Regions from separate parts of the Desulfuromonas acetoxidans DSM 684 genome, predicted to be linked through region 2. Evidence: riboswitches for the same ligand, from Rfam matches in the RefSeq annotation. Region 2 holds a riboswitch; the other holds the start of a gene.
What was found. A riboswitch is a leader RNA that binds a small molecule or an ion and turns the genes downstream of it on or off. The one in region 2 is predicted to bind S-adenosylmethionine.

Region 1 (3,417 bases), on a different contig from region 2:
CTGGCCCATTACGAAATGCTCTCCCCATCGGGCGACAGTTTTTTCGATGCCAGTGTCAAGCGGGCGGTGCAGCAGTTGACCCAACTGCCCTCCAAACCGGCCCGTCCTCTCGAACTGATCGTGACTTTTGATCCGAAAGAGATGTTGATGCGATGAAAAAAACACTGATAATGGCCCTTGTGCTGCTGGTAAGCGTTTTGGGCGCTGCCGGTATGACGACGGCCAAAGAGATTGTTATTACCACTCCGGGTAAACAGGCCATCCCCATGAGCTTGACCCGGATCTTGCCGTTTCAGCAACGTGATACGGTTCTTGAAGAGACCGTTGATAAGGTTCTCAGCGCAGATCTCGACCTCAGTGGTCTGTTTGAATTTGTCGATCCACAGGCCTTTCTCGATGACGCCGGGCGTATGGGGTTGACCAGCACCGAGGTTAACTTTACCCAGTGGCGCCTGCTTGGTGCTCAGGTGTTGTTTAAAGGCGGCTATCGGCTCAACGGCAGCCAGGTGGAACTGAACCTGCGCCTGTTTGATGTGATCTCGCGGCGGCTGTTGGTGGGCCACAATTACCGTGGTCAGGTGTCGGATGTGCGGCGCATGGCACACAGTTTTGCCGACCTGATCCTCGAAGCTCTCACCGGCAAGAGCGGAGCGTTTAATACCCGTATTGCCTTTATCAGTAATCAGTCCGGTCACAAGGAACTGTATCTGATGGAATCGGATGGTTACGATCCGAAACGGATCACCAACCACCGTAGCCTGGTGCTCAATCCCGATTTTTCGCCGCTGGGGCGTGAGGTGATTTTTACCTCCTACCGTCAGGGCAATCCCGACCTGTACCGCAAAGAGATTTACACTGGCAAAGAAGCGCGCATCTCTCGCTATAAGGGACTCAATATCTCCGGACGCTACCGACACGATGGTCGTGAACTGGCCTTGACCCTGTCCCGTGATGGCAATGCGGAAATTTATCTGGAGAGCCTTTCCGGTCAGCTGCACAAGCGGGTGACCAACTCGTGGGCCATTGATGTCGATCCGAGCTGGAGCCCGATTGGCGATCAACTGGTGTTTGTCTCTAACCGCCAGGGCAATCCCAATCTGTTTGTTGCCGATCTGATCGACGGCCAAGTGCGGCGTTTGACCTATAACGGCAAATACAATGCCACTCCGGCCTGGAGTCCGGACGGCAAGCGGATTGTGTTCAGTCGTCTCGAGGGTGGTGCCTTCAACTTGTTCAGCATTGGTGTCGATGGCAAGGAGGAACGGCAGTTGACTTTCGGTGCCGGTAACAAGGAACATCCGCGCTGGAGTCCGGATGGTCGCTTTATTGTCTATTCCAACGATATTTCCGGTAAAAAGGCCATCTATGTCATGCGTGCCGATGGCAGCGGACAACGACGGATTTCGACCCTGGATGCTGACTGCAGCCACCCGGCCTGGTCGAAGAGCTGGTAACGGGTTGACGGCTAAAACGTTGACAACCCTCCGGCGTTCATTTAGATTGAAAAGCACATTGACAACCGTGTTATCACGAGTGGTGGAGGGAATGGCCCTTTGAAACCACAGCAACCGGTCCTGACGTTCAGGATGACAGGTGCTAATTCCACCCCCGCAAGGGGACAGATGAGACGGCGTCTTTGGATACTTGATCCACCACAGGACGTTTCTTCCTGTTCCACGTATCCACAAGGCCCCATTCTCTCTGGATGGGGCCTTTTTGCGTGGAGAGAAATTTGACCAACGACGTTCAACTGGTAACAACCCAGACCATAGAGATCGATCAGGAGTTGCGCCTGGAGAGTGGGCGTCTGCTCGGGCCGTTGACGTTGGCTTATGAGACCTACGGGACGCTCAATGATACCGCCAGCAACGCCATCCTGGTGACCCATGCCTGGACTGGCGACGCCCATGCCGCCGGCAGGCACAGTGAAGAAGACCGCAAGCCGGGCTGGTGGGATAATATGATCGGGCCCGGGCGTGTGCTGGATACCGACAAGTATTATGTCATCTGTTCCAATGTCATCGGCTCCTGCAAAGGCTCTACCGGACCCACCAGCACCAATCCGCAGACCGGCCGACCTTACCGACTCAAATTCCCCATTGTTATGGTGCGCGACATGGTGCGTGCCCAGAAGCTGATGCTCGATGCCCTGGGCATCTCCTCGTTGGTTACGGTCATTGGTGGCAGTATGGGCGCCATGCAGGCGCTGGAATGGGGCATCCACTATCCGGATATGGTGCGCTCAATCATTCCCATTGCCGGAACCGGACGAACCTCGCCCATGGCCATCGCCCTCAACGCTCTGGCCCGTCAGGCAATTTATAACGATCCGTTGTGGAAGAAAGGCAATTACAAACCGGAACACCAGCCAGCAAGCGGTTTTGCCTTGGCGCGCGCCGTTGGCCATATTTCATTTTTATCCGAAGAATCCATGGCCATGAAATTCGGTCGCCGTTTTTCAGCGCGAGACGGTTTGTTTGATTTCTTCGGCCAGTTCGAGGTGGAGCGTTATCTGGAGTACAACGGCAACAGTTTTCCTGCCCGTTTCGATTGCAATTCCTTTCTCTATCTGGCCAAGGCGCTCGACCTCTATGATGTGTCGTGGAACTTTTCCGGCATGGAAGAGGCGCTGGAGCGTCTGGACTGCCCGTCGCTGTGGTTTGCCTTTACCTCGGATTGGTTGTATCGGCCGGAGCAGACCGAAGAGGTGGTGGATGTGCTTCAGAAAGCCAATAAGCCGGTGACCTACCACCTGATTGACTCCGATTACGGTCATGACTCGTTCTTGGTTGAGCCGGAGAAATTTACGCCTTATGTGGTGGAGTTTCTTCGTCAGCTTGAGGTATAGAGTCCGTAACTCGAGCTTGTCTTTGATCTTGCTCTTCGGTGGTTCATTATTTGGAACGAATCGCACAGGCGAACGTCATCCGTTCGCAATGGTGGTACCCACGTGACGCGGGCTTCCGCGCCCGCCAGTCGGCTCCCGTCATTGCACCCTGCAGGTTCCCTCACTCCATTCTCTTACATCGCGATATCGGCAAAACTCGCCCAGTCTGCATCAGTCCTCAAACAGATTCCCGACAACCATCGCGCTGACGTTCATTGCGTTCGGTGCTGCTGAACGGGAGAGCTTGGCTGCTAAATAACACTCTGAAGAAGGGTGGGCATTGCCCACCCGTTTTATCGGTGCCACGAAAAAAATAGAGTAAGGCGTCAAACCGTTATCAACGTTTTATGCCAGAGGTGATGAGTTGCAGGATTCGTCGACCTAAAGGGCGGCGAGCCGAATCTGTGAAGCATCACGGAAGCAGACCTATTGCAGGTGAATCCAGGTTCAGGAGGTGTTCAAGCTGGCTTTTGCATACTTTTGGGCGGCCAGCCAAAAGTGTGTCGGCTGCCGGGACGAGACCCGGCGGT
Region 2 (3,417 bases):
CGGCCAGAAACGCCACCAGATCAGGGTAAGGTGGCTGGGCATGGGGCAGAACCAGTTTTGAGCAATAACGAGAAATCGCCATAATACGTTTCAAGAGAAAAAAGCCGCCCGCAATTCAGTGAGTCACTGCGGGCGGCCGAGGGGTTATTTGTACGTCAAGCTGTAGTCGTCAGAGCCTGCTCCAGATCAGCCAGAATATCTTCGATATGCTCCACACCGATCGACAGACGAATCAGCTCCGGCGTAATACCACCAGACGCCTGCTGCTCGGTGGTCAACTGGGCATGGGTGGTCGACGTCGGGTGGATCGCCAGACTGCGGGCATCACCGACATTGGCCAGGTGCGAAAACAGTTGCAGCCGTTCAATAAAATTTTGGCCCGCCTTTTCGCCACCGTTAATACCAAAGACAACCATCGCACCACAGCCTTTTTTCAGATATTTCTGCGCCTTGGCGTAAGACGGATCATCTTCAAGACCGGGATAGCTCACCCAATCCACCTGCGGATGGTCTCTGAGAAAACGCGCCACTTTCAGCGCATTTTCGCTGTGTCGCTCCATGCGCAGTGGCAAGGTCTCAATGCCCTGCAGGAAAAACCACGAATTATCCGGCGAAATGCAGGCACCAAGGTTGCGCAGTGGCACCAGTCTCATGCGCAGAATATAGGCCAGTGGATTGAGTTCTCCAAGGTCTGTCGCATAACGAATCCCATGGTAACTGGGATCAGGCTCACTGAGCAACGGATGCTTGCCCGTCGTCCAATCAAAGCGACCGGCATCAACAACAATACCACCAATCCCGGCACCATGGCCGCCGAGCCATTTGGTCAGCGAGTGAATAACGATATCTGCCCCATGATCAATCGGCCGCAGCAGATACGGTGTGGCAAAGGTGCTGTCAACAATCAGCGGCAGGCCGTGATCGTGGGCAATGGTGGCCAGAGCTTCGATATCAGCCACATCCAGCTTGGGATTGCCAATCACCTCGGTAAACACGGCTTTGGTCTTGTCGGTGATGGCTTCGGCAAAATTGTGCGGATCGGCCGGGTCGACAAACACCACCTTGATCCCCAATTGCGGCAGGATGTCATTGAACTGGGTGTAACTGCCGCCGTAAAGATGGCTGGAAGCGACGATCTCGTCACCGGCCTGGGCCAGATTGATAATGCTGTAGAAAATCGCACTGGTGCCCGATGCCAGAGCCAGAGCACCGGCACCACCTTCCAGGGCGGCAACCCGTTGTTCCAGCACATCAGTGGTCGGGTTCATCAGACGCGTATAAATGTTGCCCAGCTCTTTGAGGGCAAACAGATTGGCCGCATGTTCGGTATCACGAAACTGATAGGAACTGGTGCGGTACACGGGAACCGCGCGACTGCCGGTGGTTGGATCAGGCTGATAGCCCGCGTGGAGAACCTGGGTCTCAATGTGTGTGCTCATGGTGAATCCTCTCTTTGATACGGCCGAAAAAGCCTGGTAAAAATGTTGCGAGAGAGGCGACGCGAGAGATGACGAAAGTACAACGTGTACGGTAGGTCAACTTTCCCCTTACGGGGCGCATCGCTGTTTTGCAAACACCGTGTTCACAAAACATGCTGGCACCTTGGTTGTCAGGTTGCCGGGCGCTTGGCTCATGCCGCCACGCCTCTCTTAATGCATGGTTTCAAGGATAAACACCTGAGTATTTTTGTCAAGATTATTTTCAAAAAAAATGTCGCTGGAACCGACTGTTCCAGCGACATTTTTCACAATAAGCGATAATTATTTCTGTTTTTCATAACTTATCGAAAAAAAATCAACAACACTCTCGTTCAATTTTTTTCAACAGAGTCATGGCCACATCATCTTCGTGGTCTTCGAAAAAATCCTGCAAATTATTGATGTAGGCATGAATCAGGAACAACTCATCGATCTGAATGCCATTAACGGTCTCACCCCGTTCGGCCTTACCGAGTTTATCGGTAAACATCTCCCAGAACGCGTTGTTTTTACTGGGGTCTTCCAGATGTTTTTTCAGCATGCACATCAACAGTTTCGAGTTGCCTTCACAATCGATCCCTTCGAAGGACACATAGCGGTCCGGTTCTTGAGTCACAGTCATTTTTGACATCCTTTTTTCAAAGCGTCTTCGTCGCGGCGCCGAACATGCTGAACACGCCATTCTTCGGCCAGATTCGCCGCCTCACATAAAAAGTACGCGCCCCCTTCGTAGAGCACGTCAACCTTCAGGGCATTACCCACCTGCTCCCAGTTGGGCATCCCACGTAACATCAACCCTTTTCCGGCATGATGCGCCAGCCGTTCCGCATGAAAATTACTCAGCACGACGTCGGCTTCATCCAATGCCACTTCAACATCTTCGAGGTCGCCAACCACCACACGGTCCGCTTTGATTTTATCAAGAATGGACGAATCACTGCTGACCACGCATAAAGGAATCCGCCCCCCGGCATCGTAAAGCGATTGGGACAATGCCGCCATCTGGTCGGGCTCACCCGCCAAAATAAACCGGGTCTGTCCCAGTGAAAAATGGCTGTCGAGCATGGCGTCCTGCAACCGCTGTCGCCAACGGATAATCTGTTGCGGTGGACGCTGCATGCCGGTGATCTTCAACAGATGCGCGGCCAGGGCATCCGTGGCATCCAGCCCATTGACATGGGGAAAATGCTCATGCGCCACCTGCGGATTCTTTTTCTGCAGCGCTTTGGCCACATCACGCATTGAATCACCAATGGTCAGCACATGACCGGCATCGGCTAGAATGCGGATCGCGTCAACCGTCACACCGCCCTTGCTCAACGCGGCCTGCCCGTCACCGAGATGGCCATCCAATGAGGTGGACAGATCCGGAACGGCGACCACCTCAAGACCGAAGGCGGCAATGAACTGCTGGATCTTCTCCACCTCCAGCGGTGTCAGGCTGACATGCGGCAACAACACCACCTTGCGTTCATTGATGGCGCTCTGCTCTTCGGTCAACTGATCAATCAATGCTTTGGTGGTTAACGCCCAGCCACTTTCCATGGCCCCTTCGTAATCCGGCGTATTGACATAAACCAAGGGAAAATCAATCAATTTCGACACGCCGCGAATATCGTCGCCCTTGGTTTCCGGCAATCCGGTGGTGTGCAGGCCAACCAGAGACGGAGAGATTTTTCCGGTGATATTTTTCACCGCTTCACTGATGCTGTAATCGCCACCATCGAGCACAGCCACCGCATCACTGACCGCAGTGGTCTGAATAGCGATGGGCTCACAAAAATGGCGGGTCATGAACACCTTGGTAAACGACGTACAACCCTGCGCCCCATGCATCAGAGGCATACATTGATCAACACCGAGAAAGGCCAGAACCGCTCCCATCGGTTGGGTAAGACGAAACGGATTCACCTGCAACGGCTTGGTATTTTTATGAATT

Region 1: another riboswitch for S-adenosylmethionine. It lies ahead of metX (homoserine O-acetyltransferase MetX); the one in region 2 lies ahead of DACE_RS12445 (O-acetylhomoserine aminocarboxypropyltransferase/cysteine synthase family protein).

The regions. Positions count from the first base shown of each region.
Region 1 covers NZ_AAEW02000009.1:40,329-43,745, reverse strand. Annotated here, with positions in the region: gene DACE_RS08985 (TonB C-terminal domain-containing protein) at 1-156, shown strand, start outside; gene tolB (Tol-Pal system beta propeller repeat protein TolB) at 153-1,454, shown strand; SAM riboswitch class I at 1,522-1,629, shown strand; gene metX (homoserine O-acetyltransferase MetX) at 1,706-2,848, shown strand.
Region 2 covers NZ_AAEW02000015.1:40,770-44,186, reverse strand. Annotated here, with positions in the region: gene DACE_RS12450 (RluA family pseudouridine synthase) at 1-82, opposite strand, end outside; gene DACE_RS12445 (O-acetylhomoserine aminocarboxypropyltransferase/cysteine synthase family protein) at 156-1,439, opposite strand; SAM-I-IV-variant riboswitch at 1,528-1,661, opposite strand; gene cowN (N(2)-fixation sustaining protein CowN) at 1,795-2,100, opposite strand; gene nifN (nitrogenase iron-molybdenum cofactor biosynthesis protein NifN) at 2,097-3,417, opposite strand, start outside; gene nifE (nitrogenase iron-molybdenum cofactor biosynthesis protein NifE) at 3,416-3,417, opposite strand, start outside.